2 linked regions of the Zymomonas mobilis subsp. pomaceae ATCC 29192 genome follow. The protein of the gene in region 2 interacts with the protein of the main gene of each other region in a pairwise test. Links are inferred from orthologs where the notes say so. Each region holds a gene or a part of one and is shown on either strand. Other genes may lie near its edges.

Evidence for each region.
Region 1: the proteins of uvrB (region 2) and uvrA interact in binary tests that used the Escherichia coli proteins (3 or more experiments, as listed by UniProt). The link is inferred for Zymomonas mobilis subsp. pomaceae ATCC 29192 from one-to-one orthologs.

What each region holds. Positions count from the first base shown.
Region 1 is NC_015709.1:1,757,336-1,772,557, forward strand. The notes cover bases 8,164-11,589. They hold uvrA (excinuclease ABC subunit UvrA), read right to left. Parts: upstream 11,205-11,589; coding sequence 8,364-11,204; downstream 8,164-8,363. Other genes in these bases: ZYMOP_RS07865 (ABC transporter ATP-binding protein), read left to right, coding at 8,164-8,287; ZYMOP_RS07875 (hypothetical protein), read right to left, coding at 11,390-11,589. Also shown: dxs (1-deoxy-D-xylulose-5-phosphate synthase), read right to left, coding at 1-785; yiaY (L-threonine dehydrogenase), read right to left, coding at 1,215-2,366; ZYMOP_RS07850 (M61 family metallopeptidase), read left to right, coding at 3,603-5,537; alr (alanine racemase), read left to right, coding at 5,638-6,687; ZYMOP_RS07860 (MlaE family ABC transporter permease), read left to right, coding at 6,684-7,517; more of ZYMOP_RS07865, read left to right, coding at 7,526-8,163; more of ZYMOP_RS07875, read right to left, coding at 11,590-11,743; bfr (bacterioferritin), read right to left, coding at 11,853-12,326; DNA replication/repair protein RecF, read left to right, coding at 12,471-13,616; gyrB (DNA topoisomerase (ATP-hydrolyzing) subunit B), read left to right, coding at 13,747-15,222. UniProt on the Escherichia coli protein: The UvrABC repair system catalyzes the recognition and processing of DNA lesions. UvrA is an ATPase and a DNA-binding protein. A damage recognition complex composed of 2 UvrA and 2 UvrB subunits scans DNA for abnormalities.
Region 2 is NC_015709.1:944,687-961,477, forward strand. Bases 7,082-10,000 are described here. They hold uvrB (excinuclease ABC subunit UvrB), read right to left. Parts: upstream 9,693-10,000; coding sequence 7,470-9,692; downstream 7,082-7,469. Other genes in these bases: tgt (tRNA guanosine(34) transglycosylase Tgt), read right to left, coding at 7,082-7,239; ZYMOP_RS04305 (hypothetical protein), read right to left, coding at 9,783-10,000. In the rest of the region: edd (phosphogluconate dehydratase), read right to left, coding at 1-357; zwf (glucose-6-phosphate dehydrogenase), read right to left, coding at 350-1,807; ZYMOP_RS04285 (sugar porter family MFS transporter), read right to left, coding at 1,959-3,371; NAD-dependent DNA ligase LigA, read right to left, coding at 3,748-5,946; more of tgt, read right to left, coding at 6,076-7,081; more of ZYMOP_RS04305, read right to left, coding at 10,001-10,754; rod shape-determining protein RodA, read right to left, coding at 10,974-12,080; mrdA (penicillin-binding protein 2), read right to left, coding at 12,080-14,023; rod shape-determining protein MreD, read right to left, coding at 14,184-14,708; rod shape-determining protein MreC, read right to left, coding at 14,708-15,769; ZYMOP_RS04330 (rod shape-determining protein), read right to left, coding at 15,803-16,791. UniProt on the Escherichia coli protein: The UvrABC repair system catalyzes the recognition and processing of DNA lesions. A damage recognition complex composed of 2 UvrA and 2 UvrB subunits scans DNA for abnormalities.

The sequences.
Region 1 (15,222 bases), 810 kb from region 2 along the record:
AGCTGATCCAGATTATGACCATCTACCGGCCCAACATAATAAAAACCTAGCTCTTCAAACAGGGTGCCGCCGGTTGCCATACCCCGCGCGTATTCATCCGCTTTACGGGCGGCTATCGCCAGCCCTTTCGGCATCCGGTTCACCACCCCTCGCATAATATCCCGCAGGTTCATAAAGGGACGAGAGGAAATCAAACGGCTTAAATAAGAAGAAAGCGCACCAACGGGCGGGGAAATCGACATCTCATTGTCGTTCAAAATGACAATCAGACGCTCTCCGGCTGCCTTGGCGTTATTCATCGCCTCATACGCCATGCCCGCTGTCATCGAACCATCACCGATGATCGCAACCGCTTTATCCTTTTTATGGGATAACTTGCTGGCCATCGCAAAACCTAACGCCGCAGAAATAGAGGTCGAACTATGCGCGGCCCCAAACGCATCATATTCGCTTTCTGCCCGCTGCGTGAAACCCGATAACCCGTCCCGTTGCCTCAGCGTGCGTATGCGATCCCGACGCCCTGTCAGTATCTTATGCGGATATGTCTGATGACCCACATCCCATACTAAAGCATCTTTGGGCGTATCAAAAACATAATGCAGCGCTATCGTCAGTTCGATAACACCCAAGCCTGAACCCAAATGTCCACCCGTTACACCGACAGCGGATATTGTTTCTTTCCTTAACTCATCCGCCAATTGCCTCAGCTCCATGCGCTCTAAATGACGCAAGTCTGAAGGCGTCTTTATGGTATCAAGCAATGGCGTTTTTTTGTTTGGAAACATAGGCCTGAAACAAACTCTACATTACGCGCTCACCACTTTTTTAAACATGGAATGTTTTAGGGTGGTAGGGCTCATCTGAAAATCTTTTTGTTGCCGGATAGGCAAACGCGGCTTTGCTGTACACTTCCGAGGCTTGATTGTAAAAATAATAAAGCAACCCAGAAATCATTCATTTTTGATTTAGGCAGTCGAAAGCCCTTGCGTATTAGCGCATTTTTTCTAGCTTATTCTATATAAAGCTTATGTTTACAGGTTATTTATGACGGTAAGCTTAATAACATTTAAAAACATATGAATAAAAATAGCCGTTTGTAACAAAATTTTTTACAAAAAAATCAGCTTAAAAAACAAAAGTCCCCCGTTTTAAAACGGGAGACCTCTGTTTAAAGCTTGCAATCAGATAAAGATTTATCTGTTTTGCAAAAAGAATTAGAAAGCGCTCAAGAAGAGTTCTTCAACTTCTTTCTGACTACCCTGACGTGGGTTGGTCAGAGCACAAGCGTCTTTCAGGGCGTGATCGGCGAGAATCGGAACATCTTCCTTCTTCGCACCCAGTTCGGTCAGATTGGCAGGAATACCAATAGAAGCGGCCAGATCACGAACAGCCTGAATGGTCACTTTTGCGCCTTCATCATCGCTTAATTTAGCGACATCAAGACCCATAGCCGCACCAACGTCTTTCAGACGACCTGCAACGACCTTGGCGTTATAAGCCAGAACATGCGGCAACAGAACAGCGTTACAGACACCATGCGGCAGATTGTAATAACCGCCCAACTGATGGGCCATAGCATGCACATAACCAAGGGAGGCGTTATTGAATGCCATACCAGCCAAGAATTCAGCATAGGCCATTCCCTCACGGGCAGCCATGTCTTTGCCGTTTGCACAAGCTGCAGGCAGGCTCTTGGAGATCAATTCAGCTGCTTTTAAAGCACAAGCATCGGTGATCGGAGTAGCCGCCGTTGAAGAATAAGCTTCAAAAGCATGCGTCAGAGCATCCATACCGGTTGCAGCGGTCAGGCCTTTTGGCATACCAACCATCAATAACGGATCATTGACGGAAACCATCGGGGTGACGTGGCGATCAACAATAGCCATTTTGACGTGACGGACTTCATCGGTAATGATGCAGAAACGCGTCATTTCAGAAGCCGTACCAGCCGTGGTATTGATAGAAATCAAAGGCAGCGCAGGTTTTTTCGACTTATCGATACCTTCGTAATCTTTGATTTCGCCGCCATTGGAAGCGACCAGAGCAATAGCCTTCGCACAGTCATGGGGTGAACCACCACCAAGCGATACGACGAGGTCGGATTTGTGCTGTTTCAGGATGTCGAGACCGGCCAGAACTGCGCTAACAGTCGGGTTCGGCATAACGCCATCATAAACCGAAGAAGCAATACCCTGTGCTGACAACAGGTCAGCAACCTGCTTTACAACACCGGACTTGTTCATGAAAGCATCAGAAACGATAAGAGCGTGTTTGAAACCGCTACCGTTAAGATCTTTGATTGCTTTTTCAAGCGAACCTTCGCCCATTTCGTTGACGAAAGGAATGTAAAAAGTCGAAGAAGCCATAGCTACACTTAACCCTGCATATTAGTTAAAGTAGTTCGCGAAAATATTATTTTTACGACTACTTTCTATTACTTTTGCGTTCTTTTGGCTCTATTCTTAAGGTCCTTAAAAAGGATCTTTGATGTTGAGGAATATAAGATATTAATCTTATATTCCTTCAATAACCGGAAGCCGCAATAGCAATATGTCTATCAGTTTTATCAGATCAAGAGGGCTCACTTTAAATTTTCAGCATAAAGCTATTCTAGTGAAGCTTACTCTGTCTCTGAACAAGCCAACATTTCCCTACTCGTCCTAATGGCTGTCGGCAAGGCGGTTAGCTATTTATAAATATGCATTTTTTATATCAATACTTATGCAAATTATGAAAAAGTTTGTTTTCTTTTATTAAGATTATTTAAACAATAGGAAGGGAATTCTTTTCTATTGATAAAGTTACAAATCGCTCTCTTTGTAATAATATTTTAATTTTTATAATAATTTAAAGTTTTTAATTATAATTAAATTTTTCAAAAAGATTGTTTTAAAACAGAAAGGTTTTCTACCTTTCTCACCAAGGCGAAATTACAGAAAATTTTTTCTCCATAACGGTTCTAAGTCAACAAGACTTTTTTAGGATATTGCCCTTAAGATTAATCCCATAAGATTTTGGTTTTATACCGGTTCCGTTTTTCTAATGAAGGGCACAATTATCCCTTAATCCTTAATTTTAGGGCAGATTGAAGGCTATAGAATTGGGTAAGATAATGAACTGACATTACGGTTATTAAATTTTGATACCGTTTAACGGTCAGTTTGAAACATTACTTTTATATTAAAGGGAAGATGCGGGGTAGCGGTAGCTTGAGGAGGAGGGGGGGAAGTGCTACCGCCACCCGCTCTGTCGAAATAGGCATATTCCGCTCTAATAAAAATAGAAAAATAAGAAAATTATCGTTTCCATTTTTGATATGATAATTTTTTATGGTCTCGAAAAAATAATTTTATATTTTTTGTTTTTTGCATGATAGTAAAAAAAAATTTGTAAAAATTTTTCTTTATTTTTTCATATGCTGAAAAATAAATCGCTACATTCAGATAAAAACAAATAATTAATCAAATATCGCGCTTTTATCATAGATTTATATCTAATCCCCCATTACGATTTTTGAGGAAGGCTATTTTTTGACAACACAAAAACGCTCAAAAAATAGTATTGTTTTGGAAACAATGATCCAACAGGGGGGATCCGTTTTTATGAAATATCATCTGTCACTTTTAGCAATAGCAACGGTACTTGCGGGGCACGTTCAAGCCGCCCCGGCAACTAATAGTGCGCCGCAACCTACCGCGATTGTAGACACTATCCCATCCCCGATTGATAAGCCCTATCTCGGCGTCATTAATCTTAATGTCGATGCAATAGATACGCATCGGGGTATTTTTCGAGTGACGGAAACTTTGCCAGTCCAGACGGGTCCCTTGACTTTACTTTATCCAGAATGGCTGCCGGGGCATCATAGCCCATCAGGCCCGATTGAAATGTTAGCGGGTTTAGTCGTTATCGCTCATAATCAGGTCATTCCATGGCAGCGTGATCCAGTGGATGTCTATGCTTTCCATTTGAATATTCCTGAAGGCGTTACCCAGATTACGGCAGAGTATCAATATCTTTCCCCGACGGCTCAAAATCAAGGTCGGATTCAGTCCACGCCAGAAATGGCTAACCTCCAATGGAATACGCTTGCGCTTTATCCTGCGGGTTATTTTACGCGTCAGATACAGTTTCAGGCTACCGTTACTTATCCGACGGGCTGGAAGACCGCGAGCGCTTTGGAAATCAAAGGCCTTACGCCTGATGGGCAGTCGCCTAATATTATCCAATATCAGCCCACGGATCTGGATACCTTGATTGATTCCCCTGTTATGGCAGGGCGTTACACCCATACTGAAACCCTTGCGCCCGGTGTGCGTCTCAATCTTATTGCGGATAAGCCTGAAGATATGGCGATAACCGATAAGCAATTAGCGGCTCATCGCAATTTGATAACCCAAGCGGTCAAACTTTACGGGGCGCAACATTATAGCCATTATGATTTTTTACTGGCTTTGTCTGACAAGCTTGGGGGCATCGGCCTTGAACATCATCAGTCTTCAGAAGATGGGGAAGGACCGGATTATTTCACTAAATGGGATAAATCGGCGGTTGGTCGGGATTTACTTGCGCATGAATATAATCACAGTTGGAATGGTAAATTCCGGCGTCCGGCTGATCTTTGGACACCAGATTATAGAACCCCCATGCGTGATAGTCTGCTTTGGGTCTATGAAGGACAGACTCAATTCTGGGGTTATGTTCTTGCCGCGCGCTCTGGCTTATGGCAGCAAAAAGATGCCTTGGAAGCGTTGGCGTTAGTCGCTGCGACCTATGATAATCGCGCTGGTCGACGTTGGCGTCCTGTAGAAGATACAACCAATGATCCGATCATCTCGCAACGCCGCCCTAAAGCGTGGTTAAGCTGGCAACGTTCAGAGGATTACTATAGCGAAGGCCAGTTAATTTGGTTGGATGTTGATAGCCTGCTTCGCCAGCAAACGCATGGCAAACATTCTCTTGATGATTTCGCCAAAGCTTTTTTCGGTATGCGTGATCGTGACTGGGGCCAATTAACCTATAATTTTGATGATGTCGTCAAGACCCTGAATGATATTATGCCCTATGATTGGGCTTCCTTCTTTAATCATCGTTTAAACGAGCGTTCTACTCATGCACCCTTAGATTGGATCGCACGGGGTGGGTATCAATTAGTCTATAAGGATGAAGCGACAGATTGGATAAAGGGGGTCGAAAGTGCTCGTCATGCCACCGACTTATCTTTTTCGTTGGGTCTGACCGCTTCGGATAAAGGTAAAATATCGGGCGTGATGTGGGATAGTCCAGCCTTTAACGCAGGCCTTACTGTCGGCAGTGAATTAGTAGCGGTAGATGAACACGCTTTTTCAGCGGATCTTTTAAAAACCGCGATTAAAAATGCTAAGTCAACAAAAACCCCTATCAAATTGCTGGTTAAACAGGATGACAATTATCGGGAGGTTTCTATCCCTTATTATGAAGGTTTACGTTATCCTCATCTTGAGAAAATCGGTAAAGGCGATAGCAGTCTAGAGGCTCTGTTAGCGCCTAAAGCCTGATCGCGGCATAAATATCGGTATTTTAAAATAAAAGGCAGTTAGGCAAAACAGCGTTATTCCGATGCTTGCCTGACTGCTTTTTCAGTCTTATTAAAATGATGTGAATGGCTCTTCTTCTCTTCGTCTGTATTTAGACATTTCCGCATTAGTCGGTAACTGGAATGTCCTTAACCGGATAACAGCTGGTGCTTGTGGTGCCGCTATTAAGGCCAACGGATATGGTCTGGGTGCCCAATCTGTTAAAACATATTTAGCGCAAGCCGGTTGTCGTGATTTTTTCGTTTCTAGTTGGGATGAAGTCCGCAGACTGGGGTCATTGGACTCTGGACTTTCTCTATCCGTTCTTCATGGTCTGCGGGAAGAAGATTTAAGCTACGCTTTATCTGTCAATGCACGTCCTGTTTTATGTAGCCCTTCTATGATTCAGCGTTGGAAAAACTATGCCGCAGATCGTCCCTGCGATGTCATGGTTGATACGGGCATGAATCGGTTGGGTTTGACCATGGAACAAGCCGCTTCAGGCCTATTGGAAGGTTTGAAAATTGAAAATATGCTTAGCCATCTGGCCTGTGCTGACGAACCCGATCACCCGCTTAATCAGAAGCAATTAATCCAGTTTCAGATTCTTTTCACCAAAAAGCAGGCTAAGCGCTATAGTCTGGCTAATTCAGCCGGTCTTTTTTTAGATTCAGCTTATCATTTTGATTTAGCCCGTCCGGGTCTTGCGCTTTATGGTGGTATCCCGTCTCCCAAAGCCGAGGGCGTCATAAAGCCGGTCGTCAGTTTGTCAGCGCAAGTTATTCAGGTTAAAGACGTAACAAAAGGCGACAGTATCGGATATGGGGCTTGTTTCACCGCTTCTGAAAAGATGCGCGTTGCGATTTTACATATTGGCTATGCTGATGGTTATTGGCGGGCTTTTTTTCAAAAAGGACAAGCTGTAAAAGAGGGGGTTCCTTGTCCAGTTGTAGGGCGGATTTCAATGGATATGATTACTGTAGCGCTCCCCGAAGGTCTGGCTGTACAAGAAGGGGACTGGTTCTCAGTCGATTTTGCCCTACAAAAGGCCGCTGAACAAACTGGTCTATCGCAATATGAATTGCTGACTAGCCTCGGTGATCGTTATCAATCTATTTGGCACCACCCATGACGCTGGAAACAGAAAATATACCCGTCCCTTCAAGGAGAAGAACAGCGTTGCTTTTTCCCATTCAAAGCCTTGCCGCCATTGGACGATTTTTTATCGGTCTTTTAGCAACTGTTGGGCGGGTAACCTACTTTGCTATCACCATCATTTTACGGGGATTATTGCCGCCCTATTATCCGGGCCGTTTTTTAAGCGAATTTTTTGAGATCGGTTGGAATTCTTTACCTGTTGTCGCTCTAACCGCTGTTTTTACCGGATCAGCCTTGGCACAACAGGTTTATTCTGCCGCTAGCCGTTTTTCTGCCCAATCCACCGTTCCGGCGGCAGTCGTCATTGGTATGGTTCGGGAATTAGGCCCTGTATTGGTAGGTTTAATGGTAGTAGGTCGGGTGACCTCTGCCATAGCCGCAGAAATAGGGGCCATGCGTGTTACTGAACAGATTGACGCGATGGAAACGCTTCACACCGATCCTTATCGTTATCTGTTAGCCCCTCGCTTATATGCTGCTGTTATTGCGCTTCCTTTTTTAGTGATGTTGGCGAATATCATTGGTATTTTTGGCGGCTATTTGTTGTCTATCGGCAAATTGGGATTCAATCCTGAAAATTATCTGAAGGTAACCCGTAATTTTCTAAAAGCCGAAGATATTCATATGGCGTTGGTCAAAGCCGCCGTATTCGGTTTTTTAATGGCCTTACTGGGATGCTATAACGGCTTTTTTGCGCGTGGTGGTGCTGTCGGGGTTGGACGGGCGACGACAAGAGCTGTGGTCAGTGCCTTTATTATGATCCTGTTTTCTAACCTTATGATTACCCTGTTCTTTTTCGGATAATAATTTTTATGGATAACGCACATCCCCTGATCCGAATTCGTGGACTGAAGAAAGCTTTTGGTGATCATGCAGTGTTGCGAGGGATAGATCTTGACGTAGAAGCTCGTCAGTCCGTTGCCATTATCGGCCAGTCAGGCAGCGGAAAATCCGTAATGCTCAAAAATATATTGGGCTTGCTTACCCCTGACAGTGGTTCGATCGAGATTGCTGGGCAAGAAATTCAAAATATGTCCCCGCGTCAGCTTTCCGAAATGCGGTCGCGGATTGGGATGCTCTTTCAAGGGGGTGCATTATTTGATTCCTTACCTGTCTGGCGCAATATTACTTTTGCTATTACACGCGGGCATTGGCGAGAAACGGCCAAAATGCAAAAATTGGCCGCCAGCTATCTAGAACGCGTGGGGCTGGATGATCGAATTTTGAACTTGCGTTCTGGTGAATTATCGGGGGGAATGCAAAAACGGGTTGCTATTGCGCGGGCTATAGCTTCCAAGCCAGAAATTTTGCTTTTTGATGAGCCGACTTCAGGCCTTGATCCGATCCGATCTGATGTGATTGATGATCTTACCCTCAGCCTGGTAAAAGAAAATGGTATGACTGCCGTTACGATTACCCATGATATGGCATCAGTTTGTAAAATTGCTGATAAAGTGGCGTTCTTACATGAAGGGCGTATAATCTGGATGGGGACAACACAAGATTTACGGACAACGAGTAATCCCTATGTCCGTCAGTTTTTTGATCGTAAAGCCGAAGGGCCTTTACACTAAACCCCTTAAAAACGTCATAGGCTTGCCCTTAAAGCTATTTTGAAAATACCTTACATTAAGGACAAGCCTTTTGCGGTTAGGCTTTTACTAGCATGCGTTTTAAATATCGTCCGGTATAGCTTCGGGATTCTTGGGCTACTTTTTCAGGTGTGCCCACCGCTACAATTTCACCCCCGCCGGTGCCGCCTTCCGGCCCAAGGTCGATCAACCAATCGGCGGTCTTGATGACATCTAAATTATGCTCAATTACGACAACACTATTGCCTTGGTCGACCAAGGCATTCAGCACTTCCAGTAATTTTCGGACATCTTCAAAATGAAGACCTGTGGTCGGTTCATCTAGAATATAAAGCGTGCGTCCGGTCGCGCGTTTCGATAATTCTTTGGCTAGTTTTACGCGCTGGGCTTCCCCCCCTGAAAGGGTTGTCGCTTGCTGCCCTACTTTAATATAACCAAGTCCCACCCGTGCTAACATCGCCATTTTGTCACGGATAGCAGGCACTGCATCAAAGAATTCGACCGCCTGATCTACTGTCATGTCAAGCACATCCGCAATAGATTTGCCTTTAAATTTAATCTCTTGGGTTTCGCGGTTATAGCGCGCGCCATGGCACACATCACAAGTAACATAGACATCTGGCAGAAAATGCATTTCGATTTTCTTGACACCATCCCCTTGGCAGGCCTCGCACCGCCCGCCTTTAACATTAAAGCTAAAGCGACCCGGCTTATAACCGCGTGCCTGCGCTTCGGGCAGATGGGCAAACCATTCCCGAATAGATGTAAACGCACCCGTATAGGTCGCCGGATTAGAGCGGGGCGTGCGCCCGATTGGGGATTGATCAATATCAATAACCTTATCGAGCTGATCTAACCCTGTGATTCCTTTGTAAGGGCCGCTAACTAACCGGGCGCCGTTCAATTCACGCGCCGCCGCGGTATAGAGTGTATCCAACGTCAGACTGGATTTTCCTGATCCAGAAACCCCTGTAATGCAGGTAAAGGTTCCCAGAGGAATAGCGGCAGTCACATTCTGAAGGTTATTGGCAGTTGCACCCTTAATGGTCAATTTATGCCCATTACCCTTACGCCGTTTTTCCGGTACGGCGATTTCGCGCCGACCTGATAAATAAGCCCCTGTTAGACTGCGTTTACACTCGATAATATCTTGTGGCGTTCCGGCGGCAATAATATCCCCACCATGTTCACCGGCACCCGGCCCCATATCAACCACATAGTCCGCCAGACGGATCGCATCTTCGTCATGTTCGACCACTACAACCGAGTTTCCGAGATCGCGTAGTCTTTTTAAGGTTTCCAGCAAGCGGTCATTATCGCGTTGATGTAACCCGATTGAAGGTTCATCTAAGACATACAGCACACCCGAAAGGCCGGAACCGATCTGGCTCGCCAGACGAATACGCTGGCTTTCTCCGCCAGATAAAGTGCCAGAAGCACGATCAAGACTTAGATAATCGAGCCCGACGTTATCTAAAAATCCTAACCGCTCAATAATTTCTTTTAAAATGCGTTCTGCAATTTGGTTTTGGGAAGCGGTTAACTTTTCGGGTAATTGCCGGAAAAAATCTAACGCCGGTTTGACCGTCAATCGAGTGACGTCATAAATATTATGCCGATCAATCAGCACCGCGAGGGCTTCGGGACGCAACCTTGCCCCATGACAGACTTCACAAGGGGCCGCTGATTGATAACGGCTGATATCCTCGCGCACGCTTTCACTGTCGGTTGAGGCAATCCGTTTTTCTAAATGACGAATAACCCCATCAAACGGCTTATTAATTTCATAAAGCTGTGTGCCTTCCATAAAACGCAATTTAACAGCTTCACCTTCACTGCCGTAAAGGATGATATTTTGCACTTTCTCGGGCAGATTTTTCCAAGGTGTATCCAGCGAGAAATTATAATGCCGAGCTAAGCTGGCTAAGATTTCCATGTAATAAGGGCTGGGCGGTGTGCTTCTTGCCCAAGGCATAATTGCGCCTTTTTTGAGAGACAAGGATTCATTTGGAACGATCAACCGCACATCAAAATAAGGTTTTTCACCTAAACCGTCACAAGCCGGACAAGCGCCTTGCGGGGAATTAAAAGAAAAGAGGCGTGGTTCTATCTCGGGGATTGTAAAGCCGGAAACGGGGCAAGAAAAATGCTCTGAAAATAACAAAGCTTCAAAACCACCCCCGTCCGCCGGTTCAATAACAGCAATACCGTCTGCTAGTTTTAAAGCCGTTTCTAAAGATTGAGCCAAGCGCGTTTCAAGGCCTTCCCGTATAACTAAACGATCAACAACGACGTCTAGGCTGTGCTTGCGCTTCTTATCAAGTTTTGGAGTCTCTTCGATCAGATAATATTCACCATCAATGCGAAGCCGCGTAAAACCGGATTTTTGCCATTCGGCAATTTCTTTACGGTATTCTCCTTTCCGTCCTCGAATAACGGGGGCCAGCAAATGCAACCGGCTTCCTTCGGGTAAAGCCATTACACGATCAACCATCTGACTGACGGTTTGGGCGGTGATCGGTAATCCTGTGGTGGGGGAATGGGGAATCCCAACTCGCGCCCATAACAAGCGCATATAATCATAAATTTCAGTGACGGTTGCGACTGTAGAACGCGGATTTTTGCTGGTCGTTTTTTGTTCAATAGAAATGGCAGGGGATAAGCCTTCGATGTGATCGACATCAGGCTTTTGCATCATTTCCAGAAACTGGCGAGCATAAGCGGACAGCGATTCTACATAACGCCGCTGCCCTTCAGCATAAATCGTATCAAAGGCTAAACTAGATTTCCCAGATCCTGAAAGACCTGTCATGACTACTAGTTTATTCCGTGGAATATCAATCGAGATATTTTTGAGGTTATGTTCGCGGGCGCCACGAATAGAAATAGTAGAGAGCATGACGGGCAATGATCCTATGGTTTAAGGAATCCTGTCCGGTAATACCGGTATAAATCAGGCATGGGAAAAGAAGAAATGGATATTCACCCTTTGTTCTACAAGAGGCATTCTTTATTCAACAGAAGCTATAGAGAAGAGATAAATCCAGAGTGAAATTTTATTCCAAATATTAAAAAGGAAAGACTTTATCTGGGGGTATATTGGTTTCTATTGGCAGAATAAGAATGCCAAGGATAAGACGGATAGAAAAACTGTTTATCTAAATGATTGTAATCATGATTATATCGGAAGGGGTTATGATTATACGGATTATAGCCATGGTTATAGCCGGTATAACTATAATGCGGTGTATAGCCTGATCGGTTATAATGAGAACTATATCCAGAACGGCTATAACCGCGTACATAGCCGGAAGAGGCATAGTTACGCATGATACCCGATCTTCTATAGCGGTAAGAAGAATGGGCAGACGCCTCAATCTGAAAAGAAGTGATCATAGCGGCAATCAGTGAAATGCCGGACACCCATATTTTAAGCATTTCATCTTCTTATTTTTGATTCTTTTTTTTGATAAAAACAGGGATTAAGCGGCACTTAAATACTTGTTTAAAAGCTTTTAATAGAGCCGTTTAATCCCTATATTTATAATTAAGCCGGATCGGAATTAAGCTGAATATAGCGATCAAGCCCCATAAGTTTAATCAAATTCAGTTGTGTTTTGAGGAAATCGATATGATTTTCTTCGGAAACCAGAATTTTTAGGAATAAGTCACGTGAGACAAAATCCTGAATGGTTTCAGCATAAGAAATAGCTTCCCGTAGATCGCTGACAGCTTTTTCTTCCATTTTTAGGTCATTTTGTAAAACAGCTTCGACCGTATCGCTGACAAAAATGGTGTCATAACGCTGTAAATTAGGTATGCCTTCCAGATAAAAGATACGCTCGATTAACCAGTCTGCGTGGGTTCTTTCTTCGACTGATTCTTCAGCTTCTTTTCTGGCTAATACCGAAACGCCCCAATGCTCTAAGGTGCGTGCATGCAGAAAATACTGATTGATGACCGTTAATTCATTCGTCAGCTGGCGATTAAGATAATCGATAATTTTAGGATCTGTAGCCATAGACTTTGCCTTCCTTAAACTTATTTATTAAACAATAGAGTTTGGTTAGCTTATTATATTAATATTTTTTTGGAAATATTATTATTTTATACTTTTAGTGATCTCTGTAACGGTCAGGATTTCTGAAACTTTTTAGGATTTTAGGTGATTATATCCCGTCTTTCTCTTACTAATTTCCGATCTCACGCGCATACAACGGTCGAAATGGGTGCCGGATTAGTCATTCTGACAGGCGAAAACGGGGCTGGAAAAACCAATATTCTGGAGGCTATTTCTTTGCTGTCACCGGGACGAGGTTTGCGGGGAAGTGCCCTTTCTGATCTTATCCGTCGGGAAGGGGATGGCGGATTTGCTATATCGGCCCACATCCAAAGCGAAACGTCTGCCTTGACCACAGAACCTATTACTATAGGGGTTGGATTACCCACAGAATTACCTCAAAACCGCCGTATCAGAATCAATGGTGTGCCGACTTCGGCTAATCGTTTATCGGAATGGCTGGGGATATTATGGCTTACTCCTGCTATGGATAGGCTTTTGGTCGAGGGCGCTTCAGGACGTCGTCGTTTTCTGGATCGATTAACCCTTACCCTTTTTCCGGCTCATGCGCGTTCCTATACACGGTATGAAGCGGCCATGCGTCAACGTAATCGTCTGTTAGCGGATGAAAAAGGCTATGACCCGTTATGGCTTGACGGATTAGAGCTGGCCATGGCCGAGCCGGCTGCCGCTATTATAGAAGCCCGTCACCGATGGATGACGGAGTTGACAGAAAAAATAGCCACACAACAAAGCGGGCCCTTTGCACGCGCCTTATTAACGCTACAGCATGGATTACCAGAGGAAGCTGGGCTTGAAAATGAAGGTTTTTTTGAAAATAAGGCTGACTTAACGGCTTACTTACAAAAGATATGGCAACAAAGTCGGGCCCGTGATGCCACTATAGGACGCAGCTTCTATGGCCCCCATCGGGCAGAAATGATCGTTACACATCATGCCAAAAATATGCCCGCTTCTCAAACATCAACTGGGGAACAAAAGGCATTATTAATTGGGCTTATTTTGGCACAAACCGCGCTGGTAACTGAAAAAAACGGTCAGCCGCCGATATTGCTGTTAGATGAGGTCGCTGCTCATCTTGATCCTTCACGCCGAGAAATCTTATTTGATCGTCTAAGGGATATTGGCGGCCAAGTATGGATGAGCGGAACCGAATCATCTCTTTTTGAAAAGGCAGGTAACACAGCTCATTATTTTCATCTGACAGGACAGAATATTATCACACGGTAAAGTCGGATAAACACGGCGACCTTCCCGAAAGTATAGCTGTTTTTGTTTAGGCTTTTATAAAACAGCCTTTTCCCTTTAAAAACAGCTGGCTTTTGCTTGGGTTATTAACAACGGACAGCTATAAGAAGATATGGCAACATCAACACAGAATAACGATTATGATGCAGGCTCTATCAAGATTCTGCGTGGGCTCGATGCCGTCCGCAAACGGCCCGGTATGTATATTGGCGATACTGACGACGGATCAGGCTTGCACCACATGGTGTTTGAAGTATCCGATAATGCTATAGATGAGGCATTAGCCGATTATTGTGATTTGATAAAAATCACTATTTATAATGACGGTTCCGTATCGGTTGAAGATAATGGACGGGGCATTCCAACAGGTATTCATCCAGAAGAGGGCGTTTCGGCGGCGGAAGTCATTATGACCCAACTTCATGCCGGTGGTAAATTCGATAACAATACCAATAGTAATGCCTATAAAGTGTCGGGCGGTCTCCATGGGGTCGGGGTTTCCGTTGTTAATGCGCTTAGTGAATATCTTGAATTAACGGTTTGGCGGGATGGTTTTGAGCATAGTATGCGTTTTGAGCATGGTGTGGCTGTCAAACCCTTGGAAATTGTTGGCGAAGCAGCCGGTAAACGGGGCACTAAGGTGCGTTTTTTACCTTCACCTGCGACCTTTAAAATTACCGAATTTGATTTCAGTAAATTAGAGCATCGTTATCGGGAACTTGCCTTTTTGAACTCGGGTGTTCGGTTACAACTGACCGATACGAGACCAGAAGAGCCTAAGACAGTCGAGCTTTTCTATGAAGGCGGTATCGCCGCTTTTGTGAAATGGTTGGATCGGGCAAAAACAGCTTTAATTCCTGAACCTGTCGCTATTCAAGGTGACCGTGACGATGTCGGTATCGAAGTTGCCCTTGAATGGAACGACAGTTATTACGAACAAGTGCTGTGCTTCACTAATAACATCCCCCAGCGGGACGGCGGTACGCATCTTGCCGCTTTCCGTGCAGCGTTAACCCGCACTTTGAATAACTATGCTGAAAAATCGGGCTTTTTGAAAAAAGAGAAGGTTCAGCTGACCGGCGACGACATGCGGGAAGGGCTGACGGCTATTATTTCGGTCAAGTTACCCGATCCGAAATTTTCTAGCCAAACGAAGGATAAGTTGGTTTCTTCCGAAGTCCGTCAACCGCTTGAAAGTTTGATGGCGGATAAGCTGGCCGAATGGTTGGAAGAAAATCCGGCCCATGCCAAAACGATCGTGCAAAAGATCATTGATGCCGCGGCGGCGCGTGAGGCGGCCAAGCGTGCCCGTGAATTAACGCGTCGTAAAGGGGTTATGGATATTGCATCCTTACCCGGAAAATTGGCAGATTGTCAGGAACGCGATCCGACAAAATCAGAATTATTTATTGTGGAAGGGGATTCGGCAGGCGGTTCCGCTAAACAAGGCCGTAACCGTCACAATCAGGCGATTTTACCATTAAAAGGTAAAATTCTGAATACGGAACGCTCCCGTCTCGATCGTATGTTGTCTTCTAAAGAAGTCGGCACGCTTATTCAGGCGCTTGGAACGGGTATTCGAGATGAA
Region 2 (16,791 bases):
TTGGGTCACACCATCGCACATAGCAGGAACACCGCCCGCCACCTGAACAGTTGCCCCAACTTCGCGGGCAAACACTTTCATCTGTTCTGGATAGCGGTAATAGGGTTCGTGCGCTGACAGCATATCATTATAAGCTGTAACAACGCCGATATTCATGCGGTTAAAGTCGCGTAATGCGGCTTTATCTTGTCCCATCGCAGCGAAGCCATGAGCCAGGTTACCACAAGCTAAATTCGGGCGATCGACACCATGTTCACGCTCACACTGAATCAAGTCCAGATAAGCTTTGCGGGTTTTCCGCGAGCGTTCAATAACGCGGGCGGTAACCTTTTCGACAGTCGAGTGTAGATCAGTCATACCAAGTTACTCCATCACGTTCAGCTAAAGCAATAGCAGCAGAAGGGCCCCATGTTCCAGAAACATAGGTTTTCGGCTTCATGCTGTTCGCTTTCCAGCCTTCACGAATTCCGTCAATCCAAGTCCATTGTGCTTCGACTTCATCACGACGCACAAATAAAGTGGCGTCTCCTTCGATAAGATCAAGCATCAGACGTTCATAAGCGATACGACGCTTACGATCCTTGAATACATCGGTCAAAGAAAGATCTAGCCATACTTCGCGCATATGGGCACCATTACGGTCAAGACCCGGCTCTTTTACCATCATAGAAATCTGAATGGTTTCATCTGGCTGAAGAACAATACGCAATTTATTCGGCTGAAGAACGCCACCGCTTGACGAGAAAATAGAATGCGGGACGGGCTTAAACTGAACCACAATTTCAGAACGACGAGCAGGTAAACGCTTACCCGTACGAATATAGAAAGGAACACCCTGCCAACGCCAGTTATCAACATGGGCCTTGATAGCAACAAAGGTTTCCGTATCGGACGGATGCCCCAGTTCTTCAATATAACCGGCTACTTCTTTGCCACCAGAAACACCAGCGCCATACTGTCCGGTAACCGTGTGGGTAAAGACGGTATCGTTGTTAATAGGACGTAAAGCGCGGAAGACCTTTACTTTTTCATCACGGACAGCGGTAGCTTCCATGTGAGCAGGCGGTTCCATAGCGACCAAGGCGACCAGCTGAAGAATATGGCTTTGAACCATATCACGAAGGCTACCAGAGCCATCAAAATAACCGATGCGGCCTTCTAAACCGACCGTTTCAGCAACGCTAATCTGGACGTGATCAATGCCTTTTGAATTCCAAAGCGGTTCAAATAAAGCATTACCAAAACGCAGCGTCAAAAGGTTCTGAACAGTTTCTTTTCCAAGATAATGGTCAATACGATAGACCTGTTTCTCAGAGAAAACTTTCAATACGGCATCATTGATATGATCAGAGGAAGCCAGATCCTGACCCAGTGGTTTTTCAAGCGCCAAGCGTGACGTGGAACCAGCCAAACCAGCCTGTTGAAGACCAGCGATTGCGCCTTCAAATAAAGAAGGTGCAGTCGAAAGATAAATGGCGATACCTTTTTCAACCGGACCAGAGAGTTCAGCTAACTTTCCGAACTGGGTAGGGTCAGTAATATCTACCGTGTCATAGAAAAGTTTAGTCAGGAATTTTGCTTTAGCTTCATCATTGAGCCGATCAGGGGCTACAAAACGATCAAGCGCTTTTTCAGCAAAATTACGGAAGCCATCAGTATCATAATCGCTACGGGAGGTGCAAACGATACGAAGATCTTCTGCCAGCAATCCGTCAGCATCAAGGCCATAGAGCGACGGCAACAGCATACGCTGTGAAAGATCGCCAGTCGCGCCGAATAATATCATCGTCGAAACGGTATTCGTCATTATTTTCGTCCTTAAAACAGAGGCCGAATCCTTTGCATCTATTTTTTAGCGCTTACGCTTCGTTCATACTACCGCCCAAAACAGAAAGTATAATCGGTTAAGACTTATCTAAAAAAAGATAAAAGAATTCAGCCAAAGCAACTTAACTATTTTAGGAGCGCCACATCTCCTCGATTTCTTCCAGGCTCCGTCCTTTCGTTTCAGGAACAAAGCGTGCGACGATTAAAGCGCCGAGTATACTTAATCCTGCAAACACAAGGTAAGAGAAACCATGGTTGAAAGTCCGATTTAAACCGGGATCACCATCCGCAATTTTAAACAGGAAGTTAACTAAAATATTGGCGATCCATTGCGCGGTAACCGCAATAGGCATAGCGGAACCTTTGATAGCATTCGGGAACATTTCTGACAGGACAACCCAGCAGACCGGCCCCCAAGACATTGCGAAACCAACAATGTAAAGAAGAATAGCAGCCAAAGGCAAAACGCCACCGATATGATATGTGAACATCATACCTAAGCTAAACATCATAACAGCCATGGCGATACCACCCCAAATAAGAAGCGGTTTACGACCAAAGCGGTCAACAATGCGTGACGCAATCATGGTGAATACGAAGTTCACAACGCCAATTGAAATCGTCTGAAGTAATGCGGTATCAGCACCAAAACCTAAGTTCAGGAACATTTGCGGTGCATAGTAAAGCACAGCATTAATACCGACAAGTTGCTGGAACATAGCGACTGAAACACCAGCGAAGATTACGGTTGCGCCAAAAGCAAACAAACCTGAATTGCTTTTTTGCAAAGCCTTATCAAAGCCAGCTTTAATTTTCTGAATCGTTAAACTAGGATCAACCTGAGGTTCCAAGCGAGCCAGAATCTTACTTGCTTCTGAATGGCGGCCCTTCATGACCAACCAATGCGGTGTATCAGGAGCCGTTAACAGTAACAGTAAGAAGACAACAGCAATTATACCTTCAGATGCAGGTGACCAACGCCAACCATTAGCATTGATCCAGTCAACAGAACCAAAATGGGCCAGAAGCCATGTGAAGATATAACCCGTTAAAGCGCCGGTTACGATGGCCATCTGTTGACCAGATACCATTTGACCACGCTTATCAGGAGGCGCAATTTCAGCAATATAGGTTGGAGTCAACGTCGAAACGATGCCGATACCAAAACCACCTAAAAAGCGGAAAAAGCAAAAAATTGGCAATGCTGAGCCAATATCACCAGTCAATCCCGTTGTAGCGGCACCAAATCCAGAAATGATGAAGCAGACTGCACTAATAAGCAGACCGCCACGACGTCCGAAACGGATACCCATCCAACCGGAAATTAATGAACCAACAACACAACCTGCCAAGACAGCAACAACCACCATCCCTGAAAGGGAGGCGGCAGCGGTAGCTGACAGATGGCGGGGACCAATAAAGTTAATATCAACCGGTATACCGATCGCAGCAATAACGGCTGAATCGTAACCAAATAGTAGACCGCCAATGGCGGCAATTAAGGCTAGTCGCGTGACTAGACCTTGACTACTTTCTGAACTCATGGCGATTCCTCTCCCGCCTTATATCTAAAAACATCTTACAACAGCTGAGTATCGGCTTTGATATGTCGCAGTCTTATTTTAGTTTCCCGCCACATAACATAGATAAAACCGAATCCTTAGCGATGGACTGATTACGAGTTACTCCTATTAAACTGATTTTGAAACCTCCTTATCATTATTGGAACAATATTTGCGTCGATCACGGACGATCATTTTTTTACTTTTGATCGATTGCGATAACTACAAGTAAAACTATTTTTTTATCTAGAAATACTCTAAATATATTGTAAAAAATTTTATATTTTTTTTAAGAAAAAATTTAAAATACCAAAAATGAAAAAAAATTAGATATAAATTTCAAAGAATAACTTTTCATTTATTCAGTTTTAACAGATATATGACCATTGTTTTTAACAATTTTTTGCCATTTCATTTCATCAATAACAGGAATTGAAAGCGCTTCTGCCTTAGAAAGTTTAGAACCTGCTGCTTTTCCGCAGACAACAAAACTTGTTTTGCGCGAGACAGAAGCGGCAACTTTGGCCCCCAAAGTCTCAGCCTGCCGTTTGGCCTCTTCGCGGGACAGGGTTTCCAAACTTCCAGTAAAGACAATGACTTCTCCTGCAAGCGGGGAGGATTGTTGCTGAAAATGGACAGATTTGACCTCGATTTCGAGCAGCAGATCATCAACGACAGATTGGTTGTGGCTTTCCGAGAAAAAAGCAATCAAACTCTGAATTATTTTATTCCCAATATTAGGAATATTAACAAATCCAGTCAGTTCTTTGGCAACTCTTTTTCGATATTTTTCTTCAGTTTCAATGAGAGATGGTAATAATATGTTACGCATACTCTTAAGCTGCCCTATCATTTTTGAAAAGGCATCCCATTCATGATACTGTCGAGCAAAATCTCTAGCTGTAACCACACCAATATGGCGAATGCCTAAGGCATATAAAAATCTATCAAGAGAAATAACACGACGATTTTCAATAGCCGCTAATAAATTGTTCACTGAAACTTCTGCCCAGCCCTCTCGATTTATTAACGTATCACGTCGTTTATGAAGACGAAAAATATCTGCGGGTGTTACTATCAATTTATCGGCAAAAAAACTCTCAATATGGGTTAACCCCAAGCCTTCAATATCAAACGCCGTCCGCGATACAAAATGACGTAAGCGTTCCACACGCTGAGCCGGACATATCAAACCACCGGTGCAACGCCATGCGGACTCCCCTTCTTCCCGTTTTGCCAGTGAATGACAAACAGGACAAGTTGAAGGAAAATGCCAATCCTCCCGATTAACCTCAGGTGTTAAATTTTCAACAATTTGGGGAATAACATCACCCGCACGCTGAATAAGCACGCGATCTCCCGGACGAACAGCTAGTCGCTTAATTTCATCTGCATTATGAAGCGTTGCAGAAGTAACCACGACCCCCCCTACGGTCACCGCTTCCAATTTAGCGACAGGGGTCAGAACACCCGTTCGTCCTACCTGTATATCAATATCTAAGAGCGTTGTTTGCGCTTTTTCCGCAGGGAATTTATGAGCTAAAGCAAAACGGGGGGCACGGGCAGAAAAGCCAAGACGGCTTTGCCAATCAAGTCGATCAATTTTATAAACCACCCCATCAATATCGAAATCCATATCGGCTCTATGGGCTTCTATCTTATGATAATGCTGTAACATTTCATCCAGTGAATGACAGCACAGCAAAAGATCACTGACAGGCAGACCATAACTTTTAATAGCCTGCATCATACCGTATTGCGTGTCGGCAGGAAAATCAGATATTTCTCCCCAACCATGGGCTAAAAAGCGAAGTGACCGCCTCGCGGTAATATTCGGATCTAACTGTCGTAAAGAACCGGCCGCAGCATTTCGAGGATTGGCAAATAGCTTTCCATTTTCTTCTGATTGCCGTTGATTGAGATCAGAAAAGGCAGCTTTTGTCATATAGACTTCGCCTCTGATCTCCACGACCTCCGGCCATGTGGAACCCGCTAGAGTTTCAGGAATATCATTAATAACCCGAACATTAGGCGTAACATCTTCTCCGATGATACCGTCGCCTCGCGTTACCGCTTGGGTAAGCCTTCCCTTTTCATAGCGGAGAGAACAGGAAAGGCCGTCAATTTTAGGTTCAACCGTTAAAGCTACCGGTTCTTGCGCACCTAAGCGAAGAAAACGCCGAATGCGGTCTAAAAAATCACCCACATCTTTATCTGAAAAACCATTATCAAGGCTCAGCATAGCGATAGAATGAGCAATTTTAGGAAGACGAGAGGTCGCGCGTGTCCCAATACGCTTACTAGGGGAATCTGGCCTCGTTAAATTAGGGAAATTCTGTTCAATAAGACGATTACGCAGCACTAAAGCATCATATTCCCCATCAGAAATAGCCGGGGAATCTTGGTCATGATAAAGCCTATCATAATGGCGAATTAATGTAGCTAGTCGCTCCAATTCGAAAGTAGCCTGATCCGATGTTAAGCGTTCAGGTGAAATAGTAGATAATGTCTGATTTTGAGACGATATAGCGGAAAAAAGATCGGGATCCTCACTCATAATCCTACGCTTTAACGAAGCTCATCAGAAATACAAAGGCTAGGTTAAAATCATCTCAATTTTTATAAAAGTCAGAGAAGGCGCGTCCGACTTTTATAAAAGAGTTTCATTCAACATAGTAAGAAATAGCTAATTGTTTTTAGCCCGATAACGCGCACGAAAAGCGGTAGCAAAATCAGATAAACGCCCTTCTTCAATAGCCATTCGTAATCCCTGCATAAGCTGTTGATAAAAAGCAATATTATGCTCTGTCATCAGCATAGCTCCCAAAATTTCACCCGCGCGGATAAGATGATGAATATAGGCCCGGCTCCATTTTTGACAAACAACACAATGACAGCTGCTGTCCAAGGGCTTCATATCTTCTGCAAAACGAGCATTTCTAATATTGATCGGGCCATCCCATGTAAAAGCTTGTCCATTACGGCCTGAACGTGTGGGCAGGACACAGTCAAACATATCAATGCCCCGTTCAACGGCACCCACAATGTCATCGGGTTTCCCGACGCCCATCAGATAATGCGGCTTGTCATCAGGTAGCATAGGAACAGAAAAATCAAGCACGCGGAACATCGCTTCTTGACCTTCACCGACGGCTAATCCCCCGACAGCATACCCATCAAAACCGATTTCGGCCAAAGCATCAGCGGATTTCTTGCGTAAATTTTCAAACACAGAGCCTTGTTGAATACCGAACAGAGCAGAATTGACGGATTGGTCTTTATTCTTATCAAAGGCTTCCCGCGATCTTTTGGCCCAACGCATGGAACGCTCCATAGAGGATGCAGCCAAGGTGGGCGTGGCCGGATAGGGCGTACATTCATCAAAGGCCATAACAATATCACTACCCAATAAACGCTGAATTTCGATTGAGCGTTCAGGGGTCAATATATGGCGGGAACCATCCAGATGGCTTTTAAAGGTAACCCCTTCTTCACTCTTTTTGGTAAGAGAGGATAAACTCATCACCTGATAACCGCCGCTATCCGTCAGAATAGGGCGATCCCATCCCATAAATTGATGCAATCCGCCTAATTTAGCCAATCGTTCTGCCCCGGGCCGCAGCATAAGATGATATGTATTTCCGAGAATAATATCAGCGCCGGTAGCGCTTACCGCCTCGGGTTTCATAGCCTTCACCGTAGCCGCTGTGCCGACTGGCATAAAAGCAGGCGTACGAATGACACCCCGCTTCATTGCGATGCTACCCGTGCGTGCTTTTCCATCGCGCGCCGTTATAGAAAAGGTAAAACGCGGATGGGATATTTCTTCTTTGGCTACCGCCTCTGTCACGTTCAATTCCTTTTCTAGCTGACGCCCTTACGCTTGAGCGCGCTGTTCTTCTGTCATTGTAGCTTTTACTGCAAGATATAAAGGCATACCGCGCAATGCTTTCTCAAGCTTCCTATGGAATAACAAGACAAAATAAAAGGCTATCGGTAAAAATGATTTTTCTGTGAAAAACCACGCCGACAGCCTTTAAAAATTAAGGGATAGTCTGATCTGATTTCAGACTGACAGGGTCAATGACCTCTGGAACGCAAGACTTTTTTACCTGCATATTGCTTGGCTTGTTTCGCCGCCTTAGTCTCTTTCGCTTTATCACTTCGCGTTTTACGTGTTCCAGGGCGACCCGCTTCAGATCGGCCTTGCTTCTCGGAAGCCTTTTCAGAAGGTAAGCCTAATTGTTGGCGTTTTAATTGTCTTAACACATCCCTTAATTCAGCGGCCTTCTCAAATTCAAGATCAGCAGCGGCTTCTAACATCTGCTTTTCAATCTCGGCGATACGGACTTCAATTTGTTGAGTATCCAACAGGGTATTTTCTTCAGCCACATTGGTCTCTTCTACTATCCCAAAATGACCTACAATATCGTCGACCTGACGCTGTACTGTCGTAGGGGTAATATTATGGCTAACATTCCATGCGATCTGTTTTTCACGGCGTCGCTCTGTTTCTGCAATAGCGCGTTCCATCGAACCTGTAATCTTGTCACCATAAAGGATAACACGACCTTCTGAATTACGAGCAGCTCTTCCAATAGTCTGGATTAAAGATGTTGCAGAGCGTAAAAAACCTTCTTTATCGGCATCCAATACCGCGACCAACCCACATTCGGGAATATCCAAACCTTCACGCAACAGATTAATACCGATTAAAACGTCATAAACGCCTAATCTCAGATCGCGGATAAGCTCGATACGCTCAATTGTTTCAACGTCAGAATGCATATAACGCACTTTTAAACCTGCTTCATGCATATACTCCGTCAAATCTTCAGCCATTCTTTTGGTTAATGTCGTTACTAAAGAGCGCCATCCTTTTTCTGCTGTTTTTTTAGCTTCATTGATCAAATCATCGACTTGCTCTTCAATGGGACGCACTTCAATCACAGGGTCAATAAGACCTGTGGGACGAATAACTTGTTCGACAAAGACACCACCCGTTTGTTCTAACTCCCATGGACCGGGTGTTGCTGAAACATAGATGGTCTGAGGACGCATGGCATTCCACTCTTCGAAACGGAGTGGACGGTTATCGATACAGGAAGGCAGACGAAAGCCATAATCAGCCAAAGTGGTCTTACGGCGAAAGTCTCCCCGCGCCATCCCATTGATCTGCGGGACAGTTTGGTGACTTTCATCCACAAATAACAAAGCATTATCAGGAAGATATTCAAATAAAGTCGGAGGGGGTTCACCCGGCGCACGTCCGGTAAGAAAGCGGGAATAATTTTCAATGCCAGAGCAAGCCCCTGTGGCCGCCATCATCTCAAGATCGAATTCGGTGCGCTGCTCTAATCTTTGGGCTTCTAATAACTTACCTTCCGCTTGAAATTCGTGCAAACGATTATCCAATTCTCGACGGATCGCATTATTGGCTGCCTTTAATGTCGGTTCAGGGGTCACATAATGAGAATTGGCATAAATTTTAATCTGATCCAGTTTGGCAATTTTGGCACCCGTTAATGGATCAAATTCGGAAATTTCTTCAATTTCATCTCCAAAAAAACTAATTCGCCATGCCATATCTTCATAATGTGACGGAAATATTTCCAGCGTATCACCGCTTACACGAAAAGACCCTCTCCCAAAGGCAAGATCATTACGCTTGTACTGCAAGGCCACCAACCGACGGATAATTTCACGCTGATCGACGATCTGCCCTTTAAATAAGCGAAAAGTCATAGATGAATACGTATCAACGGAACCAATACCATACAGGCAAGAAACCGAGGCCACGATAATCACGTCATCCCGTTCTAATAGCGAACGGGTCGCCGCATGGCGCATTCTATCTATGGCTTCATTAATCGCGCTATCTTTTTCAATGTAAGTATCTGTGCGCGGGACGTAAGCCTCGGGCTGATAATAGTCATAATAGCTAACAAAAAACTCAACGGCATTTTCGGGGAAAAATCGCTTAAATTCCCCATAGAGTTGGGCTGCCAGAATTTTATTAGGCGCTAATATTAAACTTGGACGCTGCAATTTTTCAATGACTTTCGCCATGGTGAAAGTCTTACCAGAACCCGTTACCCCTAATAAAACCTGATCCCGTTCATGGGCATTAATATCGCGACATAATTCCGAGATAGCTTCGGGTTGATCACCTGCCGCATCATAAGGCGAAACCAAATGAAATGGTTTAGAAGGTTCCGTTTTTTCAGGACGCGCTGGCCGATGCGGCACAAAATCGGGCCGATTTTCTGGTTCATCAAGGGTGGTGCGAATCTCTATGGTCATAGAAAACATATGATAACGCCCTATGACCTAAACAAGCACTCTCCATCAGTTGGCTTCTTTAATTTGGGCTTTTCACCTAAAAAACGGTAATTAAAACACCATATCAAAAGCGACCTGCCCTGACAGACTTTCATTGGTATTACGTCCCCAAAAAGGGGTCGATACACCGGCGATAATACCATAACGGCGAGACCAGTTATATTCGATAGCAGGCGCTACCACCCAATCCCCCGAGCCATCGCCTGTTTTATCAATATAAGTAAGATTATTATACCCTTTTACTCTGGAACCATAAGACCAGTTACGCGCAACATCACAAGCAAGAACCCAGCGTTGATTTATACCAAATTCAAGAGAAACACCCCCTTGCCCATTCATACCCGCTTGCGCACGTCCTAGAAAATCCTTACTTGTCCCATAGCCACTAATACCATGGATTTCGGCTTCATTCAGAGAACGCCGAAAAGTAGCCCAAGTACGCGCGCGTAGGGCATGGCCGGCTATTTTATAGGTTGATTGGGTAACCAAGGCTGCCCTAAAAACATAATTGCCATTCCCACCAGCATTCGTTTTTGTCGTATTCAAATGGTCATAACGTCCGGTCGGAAAGGATACACCGCCAAAAAACATGACAGCTGGAATAAAACGATTAGGATCAGGGTCAACAAACCGCCAAATAATATCCAGCGGCAAATCACCTATTCGCGGCTGACCACCGCCATTACCATAGCTTGACTTCCATTTATAAAGAAATTGAGGATGAAGCTGTACACTTATATGGTTGGTAATCCCATATTTCATGAGGGTTGTATTCACAACACTTTGGGTTCCTCCATAAGTCGGTGACTTATGACCAAAAGCATCTATATTATAAATGGGTCGATTATAGGAAATATAAGGCTCAATCGTCACGCCACCCTGACGAAGGGCACCGGCAGGCGATAATAATGAACCTGTATACCATTGCTGTTTATCTGAAGAGGAACCGCTGTCCGCGGCATAAAGAGAAGATGGGGTTATAATTAAACCAAAAACGAAGCTTATATTGTAGATCAACTTCATCTGTAATATTATTTTCCATTTATGATTTTTAAGAATAAAAGTAAAAAAATAAGATAACTTAAATTTTTACTATTAAACCTATAGTGTTAAATTCTAAAAAAAAACAATATAGATAATATGTTTTGTTATCTTTTGTGGACATTTTTTGAATTCTATTGAATAAATCATAAGTTAATTTCAATTATTTGAAATTAACCATGTAAAACAAATAGTAAAATATTAAAAACCTCTTTTAGGGAAGCGCGTCCAGCGATCAATCGCCATTAATAATCCCAAACAAATCATAACGGTCATCATAGCAGAGCCGCCATTAGAGACCAAAGGCAGCGGAATACCGACCACAGGTGCCAAGCCCATCACCATGGCCAGATTAATCGCAACATAGAAAAAAATGGTAGTCGATAGACCGGCTGCCGTCAGCTTGGCAAATCGTGAAGGCGCATTAAAAGCAACCCGCATCCCCCAGTTAATGATCAGCATAAAACTTACAATAATAAACAACCCACCAATTAATCCCCATTCTTCTGCCATTGTAGCGAAGACAAAATCGGTATGACGTTCTGGTAAATAATCGAGATGGCTTTGTGTACCATTAAGAAAACCCTTGCCAAAAACCCCACCCGATCCAATTGCAATTTTAGATTGGCTTATATGATACCCTCGCCCCAAAGGATCACTTTCAGGGGTTAAAAAAATTAACACCCGATTACGCTGATAATCATGAAGCAAAAAAAAGAAGGCAAAAGGGGCCAACGCAGCAATAGCTGCCCCACCTCCAATAAATAACCAAAGAGGGAGCCCCGCCAAAAAAGTGACAATAAGCCCCCCGCCAATAATCATCAAAGCGGTTCCCAAATCCGGTTGAATAGCCACTAAAAAAGCGGGCACTAACACAAGTACAGCAGCAGGCCACATCGCCGAAAAACTTCTTGTTTCACCCGCGGGTAGTAAATCATAAAAACGGGCAATAGCTAAAATAATGGCGAGCTTCATTAATTCTGAAGGTTGAAGCGTCAAGATACCGAGATTAAGCCAACGTCGGCTTCCGCCGCCCACAAAACCAAATAATTCGACAGCAATTAATAAAAGAAGCAACCCCCCATACAGAGGCCATGCTGTTTTTTTTAAAAAATCTTGATCAATTCGGCTAATAGCTACTGAAACAAAAATAAAAAAAATGAACCTGAGCCCCTGATTAAGAGCCCATGGATGCATTCCACCCCCCGCAGAATAAAGAATAACCAGACCAAAACTACCGATCGCTATGACCAGCAAAAGTAATCCCCAAGGCAATTGGCGTAATGGGGTTGGTACCATAGACAACATCAGGATTTCTCCGGAGTTTCAGCCGGTTTTGAAGAGGACGCATGTAAAGCCTCAGCCCTTATGCGCATTCTGGTAGCAAGATCCCCGCCCCAAGAGGTCTCAAGGGCATTTAACGTTGCCATAGCGCGGTCAGGATCAAACAAATAGGTTAAAACATCACGCGCAATAGCGGGGCCATCAGTTGCAGAATCCGTATGTCCACCATGCTCTATAACCACCGATGCAGCATATCGCGGGTTACCCACGGGCGCAAAGCAAACAAACAAAGCATGATCACGCATACGCCAAGCCAACTGAGAGTTTTTAAGGACCCCTCTATCTCGTTCTGCCATAGATATTCGCCGAACTTGCGCTGTTCCGGTCTTTCCGGCTAACTCTACATTAGGAACAAATAATTTTGCAGCCCCGCCAGTTCCGCCTCCATTAACAACGTCCCGCATAGCCTGACGAATAATATCTAGATGCGCCTCATTAATACCTAAACCTGTAATAATCGGCGGTTTGGAAGACATGATTAAACGCGGCATTATCTGTTTGCCTGAGGCTAATCTTGCGACCATTACGGCCAATTGCAAGGGATTAACTAAAACATCCCCCTGCCCGATTGAGGCATTAAGTGTATCCGCCGCGGTCCAGTTATGATGATATTTTTTTAATTTCCATGCCGGATCAGGAACCGTGCCATAATGTTCAGACCCTAAAGGCAAATGATAGCTGGCTCCCAAGCCCAACCGCCGCATCATATCCGCCAAAGGGTCCATCCCTACCCTATGCGCCATATGATAAAAATAGACATCACAGCTTTGGGTAATAGCCGTATGCATGTTGACAGGGCCATGACCATGACGACGCCAGCAATGAAAAACGCTATTTCCAAGCTGATAACTACCCGTGCAGTTAACCGTTTCATGCGGATCAACCCCGGCTTCTAAAAGCGCTAGGGCATTCATCGGCTTTACAGTAGATCCGGGCGGATAAAGTCCGGCAACCGTTTTATCAATCAAGGGATGATGATCATCTTCCGAGAGACTTTGCCATTCACGATGGCTGATCCCATCCGCAAAATCATTCGGGTCAAAACAGGGCATAGAGACCTGTGCTAAAATATCCCCGTTTTCGGTATCTATAACAACAACCGCGGCACTATTATCGCCAATCCGACGGGCTGCATAGCTTTGTAAACCTGCATCAATCGTTAGAGGCAATTTTTTCCCGGGTTGGTCAGGTTTATTTTCAAGATCACGTACCAGACGGCCTTTTGCAGTTACTTCGGATCGTCTTGCTCCGGGAACGCCTCGTAAGTAATCATCAAAAGTTTTTTCTAGTCCCTGCTTACCCAATTTAAAACCGGGGGTAATGAGCAAAGGATCGTGGGTCTTTTTATAATCTTCTGTGGTAGCCGAACCCACATACCCAATTAAATGTCCAACAGCAGCACCTTCAGGATAATAACGAGCATAACCTCTTTGGGGGGCAACGCCTGCCATTTCTGGTAGCCGGACAGAAATAGCTGCAAAATGCTCATAATCCAAATGTTCGGCAACAGGCACAGGTTGATACCCGGCCGCTTTATTCAAATCTTCCCGTATACGGTCAAGGTCATCTTGAGACAGATTAAGTAGTTCTGTCAGGGTGATAATAACCCGCTCTCTATCTTGTATTTGATCAGGAATAAGATCGACCCGAAAATCAGTGTGGTTAATCGCCATAGGACGATTGTGACGATCGACAATCCAGCCTCGCCGAGGAGGAATCATAACAGTTTGGACGCGATTATCTTCTGCCATTAAACGATAACGTTCATTTTCAGCAATAGACAACCATGCCATACGAGCAGCCAGCAATCCACCTGTTGCGAGTTGTAAACCGCCTAATACCAAAGAGCGGCGGGAAAATGTGTAACCAAGCGAATGCTGGGTGATAAGGCGGCTACGATTTTTCACAAAAAGCAATCCAGAGAGTATGAGAGCTCAGGATAAAGACAACTCTCTTGAAAATATTTACTGGCATTAAAAAATACAGCAAAAATTTTGCTATTATATTACCTGTTACTGCCTCTAGCCAAGTATAATTACTATGATTTATCTTAATTTTTAAAATCTTTTACACGGCCAAGCGCCACCGATCGACGATAGCACAGAGGGCTTCGACAAGAGGAAATAACAGAATAGAAATCAATATTTCTGGCATAATGGAAAGTATAAGTAATATTGTATGTCCCTTTATTATCCAGCTGGTCATAAACAGCGAAAATAAGGTACAAAAAATAATAGCACAGGATGCAAAAATCCAGTCCTGCCAATAATTTCGCCAGACTAAACGATTATCGATAATATCAAATGCCAAAAAGCATATTGTCCATGAAATCATCGAGATCCCCAAAGGCTGCCCATTAATCAGATCGTTACTCATCCCTAAGGGTAAAGCGATCCATGCTTGCCATAATTCTGGCCGTAAAAGCCGCCATCCCAAAGCGACGAGCAGACCAAAAGAAGGTAATAAGGGTAAAACCGATACCAAGGGGCCGGTTTCTAGCAGGCTAGCGAATAAAACCATAATAAGCGGTGTTATTTGTGCTTTTATAGGTAACCAACTTAATGTTTGATCTTTTTCGATAAGGGGTATCATTATCGGCCTATGGTTGCCTGAGGTAGGCTCGAATGCGGCTGCATTTTACTTTTGTCCAGTGGGGCTATTTCCGGCTTAAATATAGCGGTAGCAGATACAGGCGTCTCGACCGCCAATAATTGCGTTACGGCCTTAGTATTCCCATCCTTGGGCAATTTTTTATGGCTACTCTGTTTTTGAGATATAGCTTTACCCATCGTGACCTGTTCAGGGGGCGCATCTGGCTCGAATATCTTTTCAACCATAATATAATCTAAACGCGCGGGGTTTGCTGTAGGTAACGCAAAAGCCCCATCGCTATTTAATTTTGATATAATCGCAACAGGTATATCCGGCGGGTAAATCCCCCCAGTACCAGATGTCACTAATAAATCGCCTATTTGAAAAGGCGACTGTCCTGCAATAAGCGGACGAATATCTAATAAACCATCCCCTCTTCCCGAAGCTAAGGCAGGGACACCCGAACGAACAATTTTAACAGGAAGGGTATTGGATGAATCAACTAATAATAAAATACGGGCAGAAAAATGACCGGTAGCTAAAACGCGGCCAACCAAGCCTTCTGAAGAGCGCACCGGCATCCCTGTGATGACGCCTGAGGAAGAACCAAGATCAATGATAGCAGTACGACGGCTGGTCGTTAGAGGAGAACCAATGACATGCCCCACCGCTACCCGCATAGGGGTATGATCCACTAAATTCAGCATACGCTTTAAACGGATATTATCCGCATTTAAAATCTGCGCTTCAATAAGCTGTGGCCTTAATTTTTCAATATTCGCTTTTAGTGCCCGATTTTGGCTCCCAGCATTGATATAATCGGCAATGCCATCCCTGCTGTTATGCAAAATTGTCACGACCCCATGACCAAAACGTGACAAGGGACTGGTGCAGTCTGTGATAAAGCCGATAACCCCATTATATTTATCAGGATAAACATTCGATAGTATCAGCATTACCGCGGCAGCAATGATCCCCCCGATAGCAAAGACATAACTGGTAAATAAGCCTAGTTGCGCCCGCCTAGAAAAACCGGAATTACGAAAGCGAGGCGGTGCCATGCAGGAAAAGACCCCTTATCTCATCGTATAAACTCAGGCTGTTTGTAAAACAGCCCTGAAAGTTGGATCTTCAAGCGCCCGTCCTGTTCCCATGGCAACACAAGTCAAAGGATCATCCGCAATAGTAACAGGTAATGAGGTTTCTTCACGTAAAACAGTATCCAATCCAGAAAGTAAAGCACCGCCCCCCGTTAAAACAATGCCCTGATCGACAATGTCGGCGGCCAGTTCTGGGGCCGTATTTTCAAGCGCCAAGCGGACACCTTCGACAATAGCCGCCACAGGCTCGGATAAAGCTTCGGCAATCATAGCCTGATTAATCTGGATTTCTTTTGGGACACCATTAACAAGATCACGACCTTTAATACTGATCGTCATACCAATGCCATCGTCGGGCATACGAGCGGTGCCCATTTCCTTCTTAATACGTTCAGCGGTAGCTTCTCCGATCAGAAGATTAAAATTACGACGGACATAAGAGCCAATCGCTTCATCCATTTTATCGCCGCCAACCCGGACAGAGGTAGTATAAGCCAAGCCGCGCAAAGACAACACTGCCACTTCGGTTGTGCCGCCGCCTATATCAACAACCATAGACCCGATCGGTTCGGTAACGGGCATTTCTGCCCCAATCGCGGCCGCCATTGGCTCATCAATCAAAAAAACCTGACTAGCCCCTGCATTAGAGGCCGCATCACGAATAGCCCGCCGTTCCACAGAAGTGGAGCCTGATGGTACACAGACGACGATTTCAGGAAAACGCCACGGACGTGCCTTTCCTCCGTGCACTTTTTGGATAAAATGCTTAATCATCTGCTCTGCAACATCAATATCAGCAATGACGCCATCGCGCATCGGACGAATAGCCTGAATGCTATCGGGGGTTTTCCCCATCATTAGTTTGGCATCATTACCAACAGCACGCACCCGCTTAACGCCATTTAAAGTTTCAATAGCCACCACAGAAGGCTCGTTCAAAACAATGCCGCGGCCACGCAGATAAACAACAGTATTAGCGGTTC